DNA from 3 places in the Ureibacillus chungkukjangi genome. Region 2 is predicted to be linked to each of the others. Evidence: riboswitches for the same ligand, from Rfam matches in the RefSeq annotation. Region 2 holds a riboswitch; each other region holds the start of a gene.
The links. A riboswitch is a leader RNA that binds a small molecule or an ion and turns the genes downstream of it on or off. The one in region 2 is predicted to bind cobalamin.

Region 1 (6,719 bases), 1.3 Mb from region 2:
GCCATCTGATGTTACCCTTGAACAATTTAAACACCAAAAGACCTTTGAGCTTCCTCCCCATTTGCAGGATTTAAAAAGGAAACAATAATACTGCACAGTCCCCTTTATGGGGATTTTTTATATCTAAAAGAAGTTTCGCTTAACTTATTATTTCTTTCTTCTCATCATTAAGAAAGCCCCAATAACTACTACCAATAAAACAATGATGATAACCGGAATGAATGTTGATGATTCTTCATTGCTCTCCGTTTCCTCTGCTACTGTTTCAGAAGCAGCTTGGTCACTATTTTGCTCTACTTCTTCAGTAGTATCCTGCTCTGATTGTTGAGTGTCGTTAGTTGCTTCTGTGGATGTTGCTGTTTCAGCGAGATTTACTGTAAAAGAGATTTCTTCTTCTATCAGGTGACCATCTGCTCCAATAATGCTTGAATTAACAACGTATTCCCCGTTTTCTAATGGAGCTGCTAGAGTTCCTGTCATGATTTCTTCATTTATAGAAATCGTTTCAATCGGAATTTCCTGCCCTTCACTATCACTTAACTTAAAGGAGCTGCTTTGTTCGATCTTGCCTTCAAAAGTTAAAGTAATTTCACTAAGCTCCTCAGTTACGACTTCCCCATTCTCTGGTGTTGAGCCAGCTAAGTGCGTATGTGCAAATGCATTTGTTGTGGATGCAAATATAAATAAAAACGCTGCAATGAATATTTTCTTCATGTTAAAAACCTCCATAAACCATATATTTTGAAAAATCCTTTAGACTTGTTTTCATGCTTATTGTAAATTCCCTGCTCTTTTTTTGAAATAGCTCACATGGGCTATTAGAAACAATGGCATTTTAGTTATACTTATAAGAGATATATTTATTAAGGAGAGAACCCACTTGTCTTATCGCCTTTTACAATTTCTTTGCGTGCTTTTGCCTACTTTGTTAATTGGTGGGTTTGAATATATTCGTCATGATTTCCTTCTACATTCACTATCAATGGAAACCGGAAATTTATATATCACGATTCTTACCTTTGTGCTCTCCCTGTTATTTTCAATCTGGATGTTCCGGACGATTAAAGCCATGAATGACAAACTTGCTAACGAACAATCCAAACGTGCCGTATATGAGGAACGGGAAAGACTGGCTCGAGAGCTTCACGATGGGATTGCTCAATCTATTTTCTTTATGAATATCAAGCTAAAAAAAGGGGATACAGAAGCTGCATCTCGTGCCCTTTCCACTATTGATAATCATGTACGCCAAGCAATTTTCAATTTGCGATCAGAGCCTGAAATTGATGATTCTCTAAATTCCAGGATAAATAAATGGCTAGCTGAATGGAGCTCGTTGACTGGTGTTGAGGTAGAGGAAGCTATACAAATTCCTCAAGGATTCTTTACCACCAAGGAGGAAATCCAAATCTTCGCCATTATTCAAGAAGCCTTTGCCAATATCCGAAAGCATGCAGATGCTTCAAAAGCGAAGGTAATTATTGAGGAGATGAAAGATGGATGGCAATTAAAGATTTCTGATGATGGTCGTGGCATTAATTTCTCTAAGAAATCCAACAAGCAATACGGTCTATCAATGATGGAAGAACGCACAAAGCAGCTTGGTGGAGTACTTGAAATTAGAAATAGACACCCATATGGGACGGAAATAATTGTAAAAAAGGAGTGATAATTATGGAGTGCTATCGTTTAATAATCGCGGACGACCATCCTCTAGCAAGGGAAGGAATTCGAAGTGTACTGGAAGCTGACGAATCATTTTCGATCGTAGGCGAAGCGACAGATGGACTGGAGGCCTATGAGCTATGTGGGGAGCTTCAGCCTGATTTACTTCTATTAGATATCAATATGCCTAGATTGAACGGACTTGAAGCAGTAAGGAAAATTCGCTTATCGTATCCTCAAATCCACGTTGTTATGTTAACGGTATCTGATGATGTAAAGGACTTATTTACAGCAATACAGTTTGGTGCACAGGGGTATCTATTAAAAAATATGGAGCCTGATGACTGGATTGAGTATCTTCATGCACTTCTAGGGAATCAAACAGAAATTTCACGAGAGATTGCCAGTCGATTATTGTATCGATTTCGCACGGGCAGTAGCTATGATGATGAACCCAGCCCTAATACTTTGACGCCGAGAGAGTGTGAGATTCTTTCAAAGGTAGCAAACGGGGACACGAACAAACAAATTGCACAAGCGTTTTTCATAGCCGAGAATACAGTGAAAAACCATATAAAAAATTTGCTCGAGAAACTTCAGCTTGATAACCGTGTTCAGCTTGCTGCGTATGCTGTGAGACATGGCTTGATCGCTGATTAAAAACAGAGCCAACCTATAGTTAATGTTGGCTCTACTAGTGATTCTATATTCGCTTTTTGCTAAAACAGTTAATGCCCTTTTATTTCCCTTTTAGCTCTCGGCGAAGCTTTACTTGTTCGTAAAGAAGTCTTTGTTCCTCTGTTTCTATTACAATCTGTGGAACCTCCCGAGGTTTTCCGCCTTCATCAACAGCCACCATTGTGACAAAGGATTCGGTTGTTAAAGTGCTTTCCCCGGTTTCTACTTGAAAAGCAGTAACTCTAACAAATACAGTAAGAGAAGTTTTACCTGTATAAACGACAGTTCCTTCCAATTCCAAAATATCGCCTACTCTAGCTGGAGATAGAAAATCCACAGAGTCGATGGATACCGTGACTGTATTGCCACCTGAATACTTCATAGACGTAATTGCCGCTACCTCATCTATATAAGCAAGTACTTTACCACCAAAAATAGTGCCATGGTGATTTGTATCTGGCGGTAAAATTAAATGTGCTTGGATTGTTCGCATAAATCCTCCCCGTTACCACTATCCTCTATAAAACCTGTTAATTCTTTTTTTACATTGATATATGCATAATGGATGATTTTGTGATCTTCTGGGTTTTCGTTTATTAAATCTTCCAGTAATTGATTTACGGAGCTAAATTGTTCAACTACTAATGAGCTCATAATATACTCTTTAAATTTTTCCTCATAATACCGAATTGCTTGGATTGACATGAATTTTAGCTCCTAGATTAGTTTACCAACGTTTTCCGAGAACTATCTCGTAGTAGTTTTGCTGCTTGAACCATTCTTTTTAGTGCCGCTATTGTTTCCGATTCCTGTCTAGTTTTCAGACCACAATCAGGGTTTACCCAAAACTGCTCCTTCGATAAGACTTCCAGACTTTCCTTTAAAATAGTTTCCATCTCTTCAACCTGAGGTATACGTGGACTGTGAATATCATAAACACCTAGACCTATTCCTAGCTCGTATGGATTTTCTTTTAGTGAGGCAATCAATTCTCCATGACTTCTTGATGTTTCCAATGAAATCACATCTGCATCAAGAGCTCGAATCGGATCTAAAAAATCGTTGAACTCGCAATAGCACATATGTGTATGAATCTGGGTTTCATTTTTCACACTGGATGTTGCCAGTTTAAACGCATTAACCGCCCACTCTAAATAAGTTGACCAATCTTCTCTTCGAAGTGGCAGGCCTTCACGCAGGGCTGGCTCATCTACCTGAATAATTTGAATGCCCGCTTGTTCCAAGGCCTCTACTTCTTTGCGTAGCGCTAGCGCAATTTGGTTAGCAACTGCTTCTCGAGGAATATCATTTCGAACAAATGACCAATTCAAAATCGTAACAGGTCCCGTTAACATCCCTTTTACATATTTAGACGTTAGGCTTTGAGCATCCACTACTTCCTTCACGGTCATTGCCTCTGACCACTCAACATCCCCATAAATAATTGGTGGCTTCACACAGCGTGACCCGTAGGAAACTACCCAGGCTTTTTCAGTAAAGGCGAATCCAGTTAGCTGCTCCCCAAAATACTCGACCATATCTGTTCTCTCAAATTCTCCATGGACTAATACATCTAGACCGATTTCTTCCTGAATAGCAATCCAACGCGCAGTTTCCTCTTTTATAAAGGCTGCATATTCCTCATTTGTAAGCTCATTTTTCCGCCAGGCTGCACGTGTTTTCTTTACTGCTGGTGATTGCGGAAAACTACCAATTGTCGTCGTTGGAAAATCAGGCAATCCTAATGCTGTTTTTTGAATTTCACGGCGTTCTTCAAAGCTTTCTAACCTTACGAAATCCTGATTTGAAATTGATTTAACTAAATCATTTACACGAGCATTGTTTCTAACCGGATGTGTAGCAAGGGCTCTAATGCATTCCATACTTTCTGATACAATCCCCTCTTTTGCCCAGTGCTGAGTGCTCAAGAAATGTGCGACATGAACGATTTCGTTTATCTTTTCATCGGCAAATGATAGGGCGTTAAGTAAAACGGAATCCAGCTTTCGCTCATTAGCCGTTGTAACAGGTACATGCTGCAAACTACAAGAACTACTAACCCATAAATCGTTAGCATTACTTAAATTAAGGATGGCTTGGACATCACTTGCCACTTCAGCTAAATTGGCAGACCAAATATCTCGACCATTTACTATACCGATATTTAATACTTTGTCTTTCGGGAAGCCTGATTTTCGAAGCGCCTCCAGGTTTTCTTTTTTTCCATGAACAAAGTCAAGACCAATCCCTGCAACAGGCAATTGAATAAGATTTTCATAGTTTGTCAACGCTTCAAAATAAGTTTGCAGCATTATGTTTGCCTCTGGGACTGCCTCTGTTAGTTGTTTATAGATTTCTTCTACTAACCGCGCTTCCTTAGATGACAGACTCTTCGTTAGTGAGGGCTCCTCTAGTTGAATCCACTCCGCTCCAGCGTCTACCAGCTCTTTTAAAACCTGAGCATAAAGAGGAATGAGAGCTAATATAAACGCTGCACGTGTTTTCTCATCATATCCCTTTGATAAATCAACAAAGGTATAGGGTCCAATTAAAGTCGGTTTTGTTAGAAGGCCTAGCTCTTCTTTTGCCTCTAAAAAGTAAGCTAACAATCTATTTTCGGTTACATATAAATGCTGGCCTTCATACTCAGGCACAATATAGTGATAATTGGTATTAAACCATTTAGTCATTTCACAAGCTACAGCCTGTTCTGTTCCTCTTGCCATTGCATAATAACAAGTGAGTGCAGATTCTTTTTCTAGCAAGTTATTATAGCGGTTTGGAATAATATTAAACATCATCGCTAGATCAAGCATACGATCGTAATAGGTAAAATCACCGATAGGTATTAAATCTAAGCCTAAAGCTTGCTGGCGCTGGATATGCTCCAAACGTATTGCTTTCATCTGCTGTTCAAATTGTTGCTCTGTTAGTTCTTTTTTCCAAAATCCTTCAACAATCCTTTTCCATTCACGGTTTTCACCTATATAAGGGTAACCAACTACTGTACTTACGACATTCATATATACGCCTCCTTTTTTCTACATAACCCAAAAGAAAAAAGCTATTTCTATGTTCAGAAATAGCTTCGGATTTATCTATGCATGACTAAAAAAGCGTAAAAGAAATTTACGATTATTTCGCACAGAACACCACCTATTTCCACGTAGGCATTGGGTGTGTACTAGAATTAGGCAGGTCTCCTGACTTATCATCAACGCTCCTCATGCCTTCCCGTTTTCACAGTGGCTAACAGATTCGCTCCGAATTACAGTTGCGGGACAGTGTTGGATTTGCACCAAGCTTCCCTTTTAAGCTTATTCTCATAAGCACCTATTCTTACACGTTATGTAATTGTTTTTCACTATATCATATATAGCTATTTTTATAAACTAAAATTTCAGAAATCTCACATTACAGATTTAACCTTATCCATTCCCACCTAAATAGATTGGTGTAATTTCACTTTCTACAACTTCACTGCCCTCATGTTTCACATAATATGCCCTTGCTTCTGGTCTTGAGCTAACTGTTTTTGTTAAAGCTTCATCGATAAAATGTAACGCTACTCCATCATCCACTCCATAGCCTGCTTTTATTTCATCGGCTAAGATTAATTGCTGATAGGATGGCCTGCGCTTATTTTCCCCATCGTAATGTGGGCAATTGCTCCCTTTTAACAATCCCAAGCAATCTATTTTATATAAAGGTCCATTCAATGGGTCTGTTAAGCCTTCCTCAAACCAACAAATTGAGCCTGCACTTAAACCAGCAAGAACGATTCCTTTTTCATATGCCCTTCTCAAAATATCATCTAAGCCCCATTCCTTCCATAGCACAAGCATATTTCTAGTGCTCCCGCCACCAACATAAATGATATCCTGTTCAAATACAAATTCTTCAAGCTTCTCAAAGTTTGCATCAAATAAAGATAAATGGTTTGTTTCACAATTTAAGCTATGAAATGCTCTGTAAAATCTCTCAATATAATTGTCCTGATCTCCTCCAGCCGTCGGAACAAAACAAACCTTTGGAATCTCTTTGTTTACCTGCTTCAAAATATACTCATCTAGGGCTAGATTGTCGGGTTCCATAGAGAAGCCTCCTCCGCCCATCGCTATGATTTGTCTCATAATTACCCTCCTTCCAAAAAAACGCCAATCGGTCTTTGTCCGATTAGCGTTACTATTATTTATTTAGATTAACTTGCCTGATAATCCTCTTTTAAGGGGATAAAATGTTTTCTTCTATATACGCTTAATACTATCCCAACGATAAACGCATTTAACACAGTCGGCATAATGCCATAGCTCATAAATGGCAAGGACATTGTGCTAACAGGGACTAACCCAAAATTCATGGCTACACTATAAAGG
Region 2 (6,719 bases):
GCCATTATTGGCTCCTCCAATAATAACCTGCATCGTTTCCCCTCCCTTACATATGAAAAATCACACCACTTAAGTGTATAAATCATTCTGTGAGAAGCTTTTATTTTTCGAAACTCTTCTTCAACAGGAGCAAAGCTTGCTAGTATTGCTCTTATAACACCACCGTGAACGATAAATGTATATTCCTTATTCTCTGAAATAATTTGATGAAAACAAGAAAGTACTCTCTTTACAAATACTTGATAGGCTTCGCCATTAGGAGGAGTATTATTTTGTGGATCCTCAATCCATTGCCGATACTGCGAAATATCTTGAAGCTCCTCATAGGTTTTCATTTCAAAATCTCCAAAATTCAATTCTCGCAGTTGTGAATTCGCTGAATAAGTCGCAGCTGGAAAGTAAAGCTCTGCTGTTTCTTTACACCTCTTTAAATCACTCCCATAAACCACATTTGCTCTTATCGGAACGTCAAAGTAATTTTCTTTTGAAAGTATTGATTCATCTGTCCAGCCAATGTATTTTCTTTTTATATTGGCAGCCGTTTGTTCATGCCTTATTAAATGAACAATACAATTATTCCCCATAGGAACACCTCCAGCACTTCGTTAAGTGCTCCTGCTAAATCTCCAGTCATCCCGCCAAAATTCTTAATTGTCCACTTACGATATAAAGTAACAAACACTAGTAGGCATGTAACTAATACGTAACTAACTATACCTATGTAGAAATATGTAATTATAGCAAATAAAAGCGTATATATAGTGAATGCAGTCCATATCTTCTGCGGGTTAACCTGCGATTTAAAGTAAGCAGCTAACCCTTTTTCTTTAATCGTATGCGTAGTAACAAAGTAGACTAGTAGTCCTAATCGACTTAATAGAGGAACAGCTATGAAAAATATAATGATCCCTTCTGAATCATTATGTAGTAGTTCAAAAACAAAGCCTATTTTTAATAACACCAACACTACTAAACTAATAGCACCAAAGGCACCCACTCGAGGATCCTCCAAAATTTCAAGACGACGCGCTTTGTCCTGATATGAGAAATAAGCATCTCCCATATCAATCCATCCATCTAAGTGTAAGCCCCCGGTCATAACAATACCGGCAATAACAACTAATATAGCAAATAATAAATTCGTAAGTTGTAGATATTGTTCATTTACTAAATAAAGGACACTAATCGTACCACCCATTAAAATCCCTAAAGCTGGTAGCATTGCATACATTGCACTTACAGTTTTCTGATTCATAGGCAATTGCTTTCGAATGGGCAATGAAGAGAAAAACTGAAAGGATAAAAGGAATCCAATAAAGCTATTTTTCAAAATAAGCACCTCTATTTCCAACGTTTAATCTTACTATAATCCATTTCATAGGCCTCGTCACTGTGATGTACAATCCATTGATGAAGTATGCCTAAAAGAGAACGATAGTAATTCACTTCTGAGTAGGTTGAACTCTGCTCATCAAAAATTTCGTTGGATACAAGTATTACAATTGCGCCATCCTTGGTCCATTGAAGTAGCTGTTTTTTTAAAGTTTTAATATACTTTTCGATTTCAATTATGCGTTCGATACTGTCAAGCTGCTCTGTTTTGTATAACACATTACTTAACCAGGTTGTTATACACTCCCATAGAATTACAGAATTAGCTGGATAAATTACTTCACTAAACACCACTTCATCTTGAATTTCTATTGTTTTCCACTGGATAGCCGCCTTTTTACGATCAGCCTGATGCCGTTTGATACGCTCAGTCATTTCTCTATCAAAAGCAACACCTGACGCTATATAATATAAATTTTTGCGTTCAAATTTCTGATAGAGCTCCTTGGCATAATCCTCAGCGAAAGCACTTTTACCACTTCGAACGCCACCAGTTATAAAGATGAGTTTACTCATTTGTACCTTCTCCTTAAAATTCGAAAAGAGCAAATTCAACTTAAGAATTTGCTCCTTACATTTCACTTAGTTAAAAATTTCCGGATAAATGGTTGAAGCAATTAGTTCAATCGCTTCCCCGATTCGTGGTCCTGGACGATCTAAGATATCAGCGTTCAGTTCATAAACCTCTTCATTTTGAACAGCCGTAATATTTGACCATCCTTCACGTGCTAAAATTTCGCCTTTTGGATCCTCACTATAATTTACAGTAGTTATAATCGCTTCTGGATTACGAATAATTAAATCTTCTTCTGATACTGCAAACCAGCTTTGCTGATCGGCATAAATGTTTTCAACTCCAGCAGCTTCAATTAGCTCTTGCTGGAAAGTACCAGAGCCAACTGACCAAATATCAGGCGATGGCGAGATTTCAAAGTAAACTTTTTCCTTTTTATCTAGAGAGACCGTTTTTTCTTGAACCGCTTCAATTTGATTTTCGATTCCAGTAACAATTTCATCTGCTTTTTCTTCAACTTTTAATACTTCTGCAATTTGCTCAATATCTCCATAAACATCTTCGATAGTTGAAGCAGTTTGAATAACAAATACCTTCAGCCCAGCATTATCTAATTGTTCGATATGTGTTTCTTCCCCAACTGTATATGCAAATATTACGTCAGGCTGCAATTCAACTACTCTTTCGGTATTAATAGTCATAGAATCTGAAATACGTTCAATTTCAAGTGCTTCTTCAGGGTATGTATCAAATTCCGTTGCACCGATTATTTGCTCGCCTACCCCTAATTCAAATAAAATTTCAGTATTACTTGGTTGTAAGGATACGATTGTTTTTGGTACTTCCTCAAACGTCACTTCCACTCCACGATCATCAATCACTGTATAAGCACCAGATTCTTCTGTAGTGCTCGCATCATCTTTTTTGGCTGGCTCAACTGAAGTTGAACAACCAACTAATAATAATGAAATAGCTAGAGGTGCTAGCCATTTTTTGTTTATAGCTTTCATCGTATTTCCTCTTTTCTTTTTTTCTTTGTTGGGTAAGATTTACTTATAAATGGAATTTCCTTTACTTCATGCTTTTGATTTGAATAGACAGCCATTACAAAAAATACGTTTGCAAGTAACCCCAAGTAATCGAACAATATTTCAGGTACATCACGTTCTTCGCTTACTTTATGTAGCGCACGGTAGGATTTTTTTGCTTCGCTACGACAGATATGAAGCAAGGAACCCACTTCACTACCTTGAGGCAATAAAAATTGCTTAATCACTTCTCCTACCTCTTCAACATAATAATCATAGCGACTACTCAACCATTGTAAATCTTCCTGTGAAATCGCCAATTTCCCACGTACAGAGCCGTTCAAATGATAGCATAGTGGCTGGATGACTTGTAAATCCTCATACACATCTTTGCATGCTTCATCTGTATTTAACATTGGCAAAATCGCTCCGACTCTAGTTGTAAGTGAATCTGTTCGAATTTCATAATCAACCAAACTTCCTTTTTCACGCATAAACGGATAGCAGCTATAGCGAATATCCTTTCGAATTATCCTCACCTCCATGAAATTTTGATTAGTGAATGACCAATTCAGATTTCAGAGAATATAAAAAGCCACCCAAATAACGGATGGCAAAAGATTACAGAACAAACTTATACAAATAGATTCATTCAATTATGCCGTACATTCCCTTTATTTCCGAAGAGGTTTGTTACGATCAGAAAAGGATAGGTCTCCTGGCTTGTGCATAGCATTTCAAAGAGCCTTCCCATCCTGAGACAGTGGCTTATTCTTCAAAACTAACACATACAGTTGCGGATACAGCTTCGGCATTTAACCGAATTCCCAATTAAGCGTTAATACGCATCTTTTTCCTGCAAACAATATTCACTTAAAAGCAATATAACATATTTTTCAAAATAATAGTATTTAAATTTATAACTAAACATTACTTATGACTAATTGCAGCTTGTGCATTTTCCATAGATTTCGAATTTATGGGCTTCAATTGTATATCCTGGAAGCTTTTCATTTAGCATTTCCATTGGACAAATTGAAATTTCCTTTACATTCCCGCATTCCATGCAAATAAAGTGATGATGGTGGTGATCAGATTCACATTGCATACGGAAATTTCTTTCACCATTCAACTCTGTTTCTTCTAAAATACCAAGATCAACAAATGTAGATAAATTACGATATATTGTATCAAAGCTCATGCCAGGAAAATCTTTTTTCAAAACAGATAAGAGATCCTTTGCAGTTAAATATTTTTCAGTTTCTTCGAACATATTCAATATTAACTCTCGTTTATCTGTTTTTTTATAACCATTATCCTTTAATATTTCCCATGCTTTTGTTAAATTCACTTAACTGCTCCCCTTTCTTTTGCATTTGTTTTAAGTAAAAGCTTTTTAACGAGGATCACAATCAATAAAATTATAATTGATGTTACTACGATTGTTCCCCCCGGTGCGAGGTTCAAATAATACGCACTTATTAACCCTATTATAACAGCCGCTTCCCCGAAAAGAATCGAATAGATAATCGTTTGTTTAAATCCTTTTGCAATTCGCATACTCGCTGCAACAGGTAAAGTGATTAATGATGAAACCAATAAAATCCCAACAATTCGCATACTTGCAGCAATCACTAATGCCACTACAAGCATGAATAAGAAATGAATCCATTTTGCTGGTAGCCCACTTGCATGGGCATATTCTTCATCAAAGGCTAAGACAAACATTTCTTTAAAGAATAAAAAGATAAATATAATGACCACAATGGCAATACTTACTACAACCCATAGGTCTTGCCTCGAGACAGCTGAAACCGAACCAAATAAATAGCTCATTAAATCCGTGTTAAAGCCGCTTGCCAATGAAACAAAAATCGCAGTCAAACCAATCCCTGCCGACATAATAATCGGAATCGCGAGCTCTTCATAATGCTTGTAAAGTCGACGCAATCGCTCGATTAATATAGAGCCGCTAACTGCAGCAACAATTCCTAAATAAATTGGATTTAAAAGTATTAATGCTGAGAAGCTCTGACTTAAGTATAAGCTTCCCGCTATCCCTGCTAACGTAACATGAGATAACGCGTCTGCGATTAGTGACATTCTTCTTACTACTATAAATACACCTAGTAACGGTGCAATAACTCCAATAATTAGCCCAGAGATAAAGGCATTTTGTAAAAATTCATAGTTTAAAATTGCTTCAATCATTTTGCCTTCTCCTCATTAATGAATCTTTCTAACGGAATGTCCATACCAATTGTCTAATTGAGTTTGAGAAATTGTATCAAACTCCTTTTTAAAGCCATGGAAATGAATCGTTTGATTTAAGCAGGCAACATGACTGATTCGGTTGGATACCGTATCAACATCATGAGTAACTAAAATAATTGTCTTATTTTGTTCCTCGTTAAGCTTTGCAAGCATATCATAAAATGATTGGACATTTTCGTGATCGATTCCTACAGTTGGCTCATCTAAAATCAATACCTTAGGATCTGAAATAAGAGCACGCGCGATAAACACCCTTTGCTGCTGTCCACCTGATAGCTGACCAATATTACGAGTTAGGAATTGCTCCATACCAACTGAGCTTAGCGCCGCTATCACTTTACTATTAACATCCTTTGGCATTCTTTTAAATAGGCCAATTTTTTTTGTTAAACCACTTTTAACAACCTCTTCAACAGTTGCTGGAAAGCCTGAGTTGAATGCATTGGATTTTTGAGAAACATAGCCAATCCACTCTCTATTATGGAATGTTTCATTTGTTTGGCCAAAAAGCTGAACTTCTCCTGTCATCGGCTTTAATAATCCTAGTAATAGCTTTAACAAAGTCGACTTACCTGAACCATTTGGACCAAGGATGGCAAGGAAATCTCCTTCCTCGACCTTTAACGAAATGTTTTTTAAAACTTGTGTATATTCATATTGAAAGGAAACGTTCTTCATATCAATTAATGTTTGACTCATATTTTCTCTTCTTTCTAATTCATAATCATTACGATTTACAACTTGTTAGTATAGTTCATTCCTAGCCAAAAGTAAAGTAAGTTTACTTAGTTTTTATGTAAAGCTTGAAGATTTTTGTAAAGCGCCTTGAAAGGATGTTATATTTTTGAAACAGATCGAGTTTATTGAACAATTTCTTTCTAAATCAGATCGAGAAATTGTGAAGTTTTCAAGAGAATATGGGATTGATTTAACGATTGAAGAGGTACAACGTTTAAGACCCTTATCTCAGCGTGCCTCCATCACTTGGTTATTTACTGGCATACCCAATTCATTTTTAAGAGATGTAGAAACGATTATTGGAAAAAAGAAACTAAAAAAGCTACTAAAATATTTAGAGAGCTATTAAAAATGAGATTCACTAGAAAACTCGGACTTTCATTAAGACCTTAACCATTATACTTAGCTGCAAAAAAGAGGCTTCTTTGAGAAGAAACCTCTTTTTAATATTGTAAAATTATTTTTTTCACGACTTCATCAATAGCGTTCAATCGAACAGATGTCTGGTTTTGAGTCATAATAGTAAAAGCAAAAGTCCTTCCGCTGTTTGCCTTTACATAGCCTGCTAATGTATAGACTCCTGAAATATGACCTGTTTTTGCAATCACTCGATTTTTGTAATTTTCTTGAGTAAAACGATTTTTTAATGATCCCCCAATAATTCGATCGGTTTGTCCACCAATTGGTAAGCTTGAGTGAAGGAATTTAAATGAAGGACTTTCATCTATTTTGGTCAATAGCAGAGAGAGTTCATTAGCAGTCACTTTGTTAGC
Region 3 (6,719 bases), 1.3 Mb from region 2:
ATCTCGTAAAATGAGCGAAATGACCTCTGCTGAATTACGCAGGATTCCTTGACCGCCCAAATAGAGAGGATAGAAAAAGCCGGAATAGAATAAGAAGGACTCTAGCATAACGGAAGAGAACATCGCCTTCCATAAGCTTTCTGAATTTCCTTCCTCTATATTGTTGTAGATATCCGCAATTTTAGTTGCCTTGTACTGAAGATATTCGTTTTTCTTTACCCACTCAAATAATTCGTCAATTTCTGTGTTTGTACATAGAGTAGTGAAAATATAAGAGTAAGATTTTGCATGGATGGCTTCAAAAGCCCCGAAAACAGTGAAAACAGCTTTTTCCTGTAAATCTGTTGCATAGGTAGCAATTTGGTTCATGCCAATATTAGTTTGTACGGTATCAAGGAGTGTAAGCCCAGCAAATACCTTTTTGTATGTTTCCTGATGCTCAAAGCTTTGCCACTGTTTCACATCCTTACTAACTGCAATTTCTTCTGGGAACCAAATCTGCTTCCATTGTTGGTCCCAAAAAACTTGTGCAAGCTCGCTTGTCGGTTTATTCCAATTGACGGCCTCATAAATTATATTTGACATGCTATACACTCCTCTAATGTTTGTAATCGTTGACGTACATAGTAAACTGATTTAATGCCGCGCATCCAAGCATAGATATAGATTTTGGCTAGCTGTTCAGTTGTCCACGCATCCGTTACATAGAGCGTCATCGAAATCCCTTGGTCCACATGCTTTTGGGCAGCAGCATATAAATCGATTAGGTCATAAGCATTGACATCATATGCTTCAACATAGAGGTGAGCATTATCATTATTTAAGAATGGCATTGGGTAAATGGTGCGGCTATCGGCATAATCGCGTACCTCCACGCGTTCTGTAGAGGGGGCGATGGAAGCCGTGCAGGATCTTATATAACTTATGGATCCAGTAGGAGCAACAGCCATTCTATAGCTATTGAACAAACCATACTTTTTCACACCTTTAGCTAGCTCCTTCCACATTGCTGCTGTTATAATCGGCACATTCCCTAGGGCTCGTATTGTAACAGTCTGGAAAGGCTTTTCCTCTTTATTGATATACGAGTCAAAATAGTTTCCATTTGCATATTCACTCTCTTCAAATCCATAAAAAGTCTCTCCGCGCTCTTTCGCAATCTCCATCGAGCTTTTTAGAGAATAATAGTTTAAAGCTTCCATAAAGCCATCTATAAATTCAATAGATTCCTTTGAGCCATACATGATGCCTTGCGTCACTAAATGCCCGTGCAAATTCATCACACCGAGACCAACTGAATGCATGAGTTTATTTGCCTTAGCAACAGATGGTACATTTTTGATATAAGTCATTTGGGATACATTCGTTAACAGCCTCATTGCCGTATCAACTAACTTCCCAAAATCAGCTACCTTACTTGCCTCATGCATATCAATTGAGCCTAGATTACAGGATACATCCAAACCATAGTCATTCGGTTCATCTTGATCTGTGATAATACTCTTTTGCTGCACCTGTAATATTTCCGTACATAGATTTGACATTTGAACGCGCCCAATATTTTTCAGTGGGTGCACTTCATTCACGTTATCATCAAAAATTTCAAAAGGGTAACCAGATTCAAATTGCGCTTTTTTCACTTCTGTATAAAGCTTTCGCGCATTTAATCGTTTAATTTTTCGAACCCTTGGATTATCCAGTAGCTCGTGATACATTTCCGAAATTGAAATTTCAGACATTCTTTTTCCATATTCTTTGTAAATATCGTATGGACTAAAGAGCACAATATCCTTATCCCGCTTCATCAGTTCAAAGAAAATACTCGGAATAATTATCCCAGTAGACAATGTCGCTAAACGGATTTTGTCATCTGCATTTGGTTTTTTGGAAGAAATAAAATTCTCAATATCAGCATGGAAAATATTTAAGTATACAACGCCCGAACCGTTACGTTGGCCGAGCTGATTAGAATAACTAAAGGAATTTTCTAGAAGCTTAGCAACCGGTATTACACCACTTGCCCGATTTTGGATTTCCTTAATTGGATCTCCTAATGGGCGCAAGTCCGTTAAGTTAACACCCACCCCACCACCAAGGCGTGAAAGCTCCAAACAATAGCCAATATTTTCAGCAATACTATTCATAGAGTCGTCCATCGATAGCTTAAAGCAGCTTACTAGTTCCCCACGTGCCTTCTTCCCGCTATTTAAAGCTGTTGGTGTAGCAGGTTGATAGGCTTCCATCATCGCCTCCACAGCTCGTTCTGCTAATTCTGCATCTCCTTGAGCCAGATACAACGCAATTATCACAATACGATCCTCATATTTTTCAAGAATCTCTTCACCATCACGACTCTTCATAGCATAACTATCGTAAAATTTACTTGCACTCATAAAAGAGGGAAAGCGAAAGTTGTAATCATATGCTTTTTTATATAAATGTTTAATAAATTCTAAGTCATACAGTTCAATAAACTCTTTCTCGTAATAACCTTCCTCTACTAAATAACGAAGCTTTTCTTCAATATCGATAAAGTACCGCAAGCGAACGTTCACATATTCTAAAAAGTAACGTCGTGTAGCCTCACGATCCTTTTCTAGCTCTAATTGTCCCGTTGTGTTATAGCGATTGAGCACATCATTATTTAACTTTAAATACGTCTTCATTACATCACCCTCGTTTCATAAAACTGTTGAATCATTTCATAATCCTTTTGATATCCACGCAATTCTATTTTCCGTACCAATGGCACCTGATAGCGTGAGACTATTTTGTCTCCTGCTCCACCAAATACGTGATGACCAAAGTTGCTATTGCCACTGACTACAACACCTTTACAGAGAGAGCCATTATGTTCTAAAAATTGGGCAACCTTTGTCGGAATATCTCCAAACCCATCTGTATAAGTAATTAATAAATAAGGCTTGTCCAGCTGAAGTCCTTCTTTAATCTCCACGGCTTCACCCTGTATTTTGGAAACGACATAACGTACATTCCCAGTTCTGCTTGCGTAAGCAATCATTGTGCAACCAACTCGATTTGCGAAATGATCTCTTTAACGTCCCCTATCAAGCGCCCTTCAATTTCTAAAACTGGAACTGTTAGTAACCCTGACTGAATAAGAAATTCTTTTTCATGTGGTTCATGATCGATATTGACCTCTTCGACTATAACTTTCGCTTTTTCCAGCTCTGATTTTACCCACATGCATTTTGGACATACCGTTTTTGTATATAATTTCATCGAATCTCTCTCCTTGTGGTAATTTTTCAAAATAAAAAGGCTATCTCTTCGAAAAGAGATAGCCTAAAAATGGAAACGTCCTAAGTGAATTGAAAAAGGGTACGTCCCCATTTCTCAATCCCCGAAGAAATGAATGATCTGTTTTACTAGGCAGGTCTCCTGGCTTAGCTTCACCCTTTGATTCCCTTCCCATGAAAACACAGTGGTATCGAATCATTGTCAGCATCACAGTTGCGGGGACAGCGTCGGAATTACACCGAACTTCCCTATTAAACTACATGTAGTAGTACCTAGTTAAAACAAACACAATATATAGTTTTAATTTACGAAGATAAGTGTAGCATAAATTCTAATATTATGTAAATGAGTAAATCTTCATTTGCTATACTAAAAATATGATAAAAAAAGACAGAGAATTAGTGGTGAAAAATATGTCCTTTTCCATCTTAGTTACGAGTGATATCCATGGACGACTCGATCGTTTTGAGAAATTAGTCAAGCAAATGAAATCCTTAAATGCTGATTTAGTAATTGATAACGGAGATTTTCTTGATGGTAGTCCAGCCACTTTTTATTATCAGCACATCCAAAAAAGCCAGCATCCAATGATTGAGCTAGCAAATCAAATCTATGATATTGCGATTTTAGGAAATCATGAATTTCATAACAGTCTTCTAGCTCTAGAAAAATTACGCTCTGATTGTCGTTTTCCTTGGATTAGCTGCAATATCAAAGACTTCGCTAAACCGTATTACGTGCAAAACATTAACGAAAAAAAGTTTGTCATTGTAGGTGCTACTACTCACTTTACACCTATGTGGGACGAGCATGGATATGTGAAGGAGCTAATATTTGAGGACGCTTTAAAAGCACTGCATTTCTGGGTAGATTATGTAAAAGAGCATGAAAAACCTGATTATCTCATCGTTTCCTATCATGGAGGCTTTTCCGAGGACCCTTCAACAGAGGCTGTATTCCAAGCGAGAACCGGTGAAAATCAAGCAAATGAAATTCTAGAAACGATTCAGGATATTGATTTACTTATCACTGGTCACCAGCATTTATATATAAATACAAGGCTGCAGAACACTTTGATTATTCAACCGACTTCTCACAGCAATGGTTTTTTCGAGGTTCAAATCGATTTTGAAGAGGGACATAGTCATGCAATCTTCCATCAACTAGAGGATAGTCAATTTTCTTATCCAGCAGAAGTTGAAGAATGGTTAGATCAAGAGCTCACATACATACAGGATGACTATTCATATAAGGGTTTATTGTCCTCCAGGCTTTCTAGCCATCCTTTTATACAGCTAACTCATGACATGCAGCTCAAAGCTACAAATGCCGAAATTTCTGTTTGTGATCTTTTGTATTTGGAGAAAGGTGGGTTCAAAGGTAGCATAACCAATCGGGTTTTACTTAAGAATTCTCCACGAGAGCATAAGTTACAGGTCATTTCACTTTCAGGGGCTGAAATAAAAGAATTAATGGAGTTAAGTGCCGCCGTTTTAGCACTCAATAAAGCTGGCGAAATTGATTTTAGTACAAATGTTTTCCCTGGTACCCAACAAGCCTATCAATATGATTTCTGGGGCGGAATTTCTTATGTATTTGATGTGAAGGAGCCAGTGGGGCAACGTGTACAGGAGATAGTTTTCGAGGGTAAGCCACTTGGAATGCATCAACATTATCAGGTAGTATTCAACAGCTATCGTTTAACCGGGGTTGATTTTCCTTTATTAAAAAATCGAGAAATCCTTTATGAAGCAACTCAAACAGTTCCTTTTTTATTTAAGGGCTATTTACAAGCTTGCTTCCCTAAAGCTGTTCCGAATCATGGACACTTTAAAGTACGGTACTAATTACTAAAGCCCTCCAAAAAATTTGGAGGGCTAGCTTTTTCTACTTTGTTAAATATTAGAAGCCGTATCCACCGCTACCACCGAAGTAGTAAGCACCAACAATAATTAGAAGAATGAATAGTACTACTAATAAAGCGAACCATGAACCGTTTTCACCAGTTCCGTAACCGAAATCACCGCCAACACTTTTACCCATTCTAAAACACCTCCTCATTTCGTCGAACTCAGTATCAATATATGCACCTTTGATATTGTGTTCTAGACGAATGTATTGGTGAGAATGCCTAGTTTGTAGTGGAAAACCCTATAGGCGTAGCTTTTACACAGGATTTTAAAAGGCTCAAATACATTTTTATTTTTATGATTTCCTTTTTAGGGTTTAACTAAAAATACCCATAAGCAAGTACAGAGCAGTTCCCCAAATAAAAAGAGCTGAGCATTTATTAAATAAAATAAAAATTTTGTTTGGAATGTGGAATTTTTTCAAAATTGCTCCTAAAGTTACTAAGCCCAAAAACCAAATCCAAGACACGACTACACAAGCCAATGTAAACAAGAATTGCTCTTGCCCACTGTACTTAATAGCACTGGTTCCTATTACACCAATTGTATCTAATAAGGCATGAGGGTTAAGCAATGAAACAGAAAGTGCAAAAAGGATTTGCTTTTTTAACGGCAGGGCTTCTTCACCTTCGACATTAGCAGCGGGAGAAGTCCAAGTCACCTTCCCCATATATAAAAGAAAAAGGATTCCTCCCACTAACAAAACAAGACGCAGCCATTCAAATTGCAAAACAATGAGCGATAGTCCCAAAATGGCAAGTACAATCAATACAGTATCGCAAATTGCAGCGGTAATTGTTGCAGGCAATGCTTTAACTATGCTGGGTTGGGTAACGCCCTGAGTAAATACGAAGATATTTTGCACCCCTAAAGGTAAAATAAGTCCAAATGCAAGTAAAATTCCATGTAACAAAGGTTCCATCTCTCTAACCCCTTTCCTCTCTATCATACATGTGCTATAAATAGAAAAAAGGTCCAATTGGATGGATTTTTACCCACCCAATTTCAAAGGAGATAACAAATGAACTGGCAACCAAATCGCTCCTTAGCAACCAGCTTATCAAATCAAATCGTTCAATGGATAACAGAACAAATACAAAGCGGTGAGTGGCCACTTGGAACTAAATTACCTCCCCAACGCCAGCTCGCACTATCTTTTGGTGTTAATCGCAGTACACTTCAAGAAGCAATTGACGAGCTGAAGGCTAATGGACTTCTATCTTCTAAGGCTGGCTCGGCTACTTATGTAGCGAATGATTCCTGGAATTTACTCGTGAAGCAAAAACAAACAAATTGGCAGCACTACATAGAAACTAGCATCCACAAAGCAAACTACCAAACCATTCAATTAATAAATGAATTTGAACAAGATGACACCGTAATACGATTAGGTACAGGTGAGCTAAGTCCTTCTCTATTGCCTACCGCTGAGCTACAGAACTCTCTTAGCGAGGTGAATTTGGATGGGAAGTCGATTGGCTATTCATCCCCCCAAGGAAGCCTTAGTTTGCGTCAGTCGATTTGCCAATACGTTAAAAGGCGTGGTAT

Region 1: linked by a shared signal. The riboswitch ahead of metE (5-methyltetrahydropteroyltriglutamate--homocysteine S-methyltransferase) and the one ahead of LG296_RS11855 (hypothetical protein) in region 2 are both predicted to bind cobalamin.
Region 3: linked by a shared signal. The riboswitch ahead of LG296_RS18175 (glutaredoxin) and the one ahead of LG296_RS11855 (hypothetical protein) in region 2 are both predicted to bind cobalamin.

Annotation. Positions count from the first base shown of each region.
Region 1 covers NZ_CP085009.1:3,694,512-3,701,230, forward strand. Annotated here, with positions in the region: gene LG296_RS18230 (DUF3888 domain-containing protein) at 1-88, shown strand, start outside; gene LG296_RS18235 (copper resistance CopC family protein) at 148-714, opposite strand; gene LG296_RS18240 (sensor histidine kinase) at 881-1,669, shown strand; gene LG296_RS18245 (response regulator transcription factor) at 1,675-2,325, shown strand; gene LG296_RS18250 (acyl-CoA thioesterase) at 2,405-2,836, opposite strand; gene LG296_RS18255 (hypothetical protein) at 2,812-3,048, opposite strand; gene metE (5-methyltetrahydropteroyltriglutamate--homocysteine S-methyltransferase) at 3,066-5,366, opposite strand; cobalamin riboswitch at 5,519-5,695, opposite strand; gene LG296_RS18265 (peptidase E) at 5,772-6,476, opposite strand; gene LG296_RS18270 (FtsW/RodA/SpoVE family cell cycle protein) at 6,545-6,719, opposite strand, start outside.
Region 2 covers NZ_CP085009.1:2,382,898-2,389,616, forward strand. Annotated here, with positions in the region: gene LG296_RS11830 (bifunctional adenosylcobinamide kinase/adenosylcobinamide-phosphate guanylyltransferase) at 1-33, opposite strand, end outside; gene LG296_RS11835 (histidine phosphatase family protein) at 1-584, opposite strand, end outside; gene cobS (adenosylcobinamide-GDP ribazoletransferase) at 557-1,330, opposite strand; gene LG296_RS11845 (bifunctional adenosylcobinamide kinase/adenosylcobinamide-phosphate guanylyltransferase) at 1,342-1,908, opposite strand; gene LG296_RS11850 (ABC transporter substrate-binding protein) at 1,975-2,916, opposite strand; gene LG296_RS11855 (hypothetical protein) at 2,913-3,464, opposite strand; cobalamin riboswitch at 3,625-3,802, opposite strand; gene LG296_RS11860 (Fur family transcriptional regulator) at 3,875-4,285, opposite strand; gene LG296_RS11865 (metal ABC transporter permease) at 4,282-5,145, opposite strand; gene LG296_RS11870 (metal ABC transporter ATP-binding protein) at 5,161-5,907, opposite strand; gene LG296_RS11875 (endonuclease IV) at 6,053-6,295, shown strand; gene dacB (D-alanyl-D-alanine carboxypeptidase/D-alanyl-D-alanine-endopeptidase) at 6,390-6,719, opposite strand, start outside.
Region 3 covers NZ_CP085009.1:3,679,130-3,685,848, forward strand. Annotated here, with positions in the region: gene nrdF (class 1b ribonucleoside-diphosphate reductase subunit beta) at 1-585, opposite strand, end outside; gene nrdE (class 1b ribonucleoside-diphosphate reductase subunit alpha) at 573-2,666, opposite strand; gene nrdI (class Ib ribonucleoside-diphosphate reductase assembly flavoprotein NrdI) at 2,666-3,022, opposite strand; gene LG296_RS18175 (glutaredoxin) at 3,019-3,243, opposite strand; cobalamin riboswitch at 3,375-3,552, opposite strand; gene LG296_RS18180 (bifunctional UDP-sugar hydrolase/5'-nucleotidase) at 3,639-5,108, shown strand; gene LG296_RS18185 (YjcZ family sporulation protein) at 5,164-5,304, opposite strand; gene LG296_RS18190 (LysE/ArgO family amino acid transporter) at 5,488-6,093, opposite strand; gene LG296_RS18195 (PLP-dependent aminotransferase family protein) at 6,193-6,719, shown strand, end outside.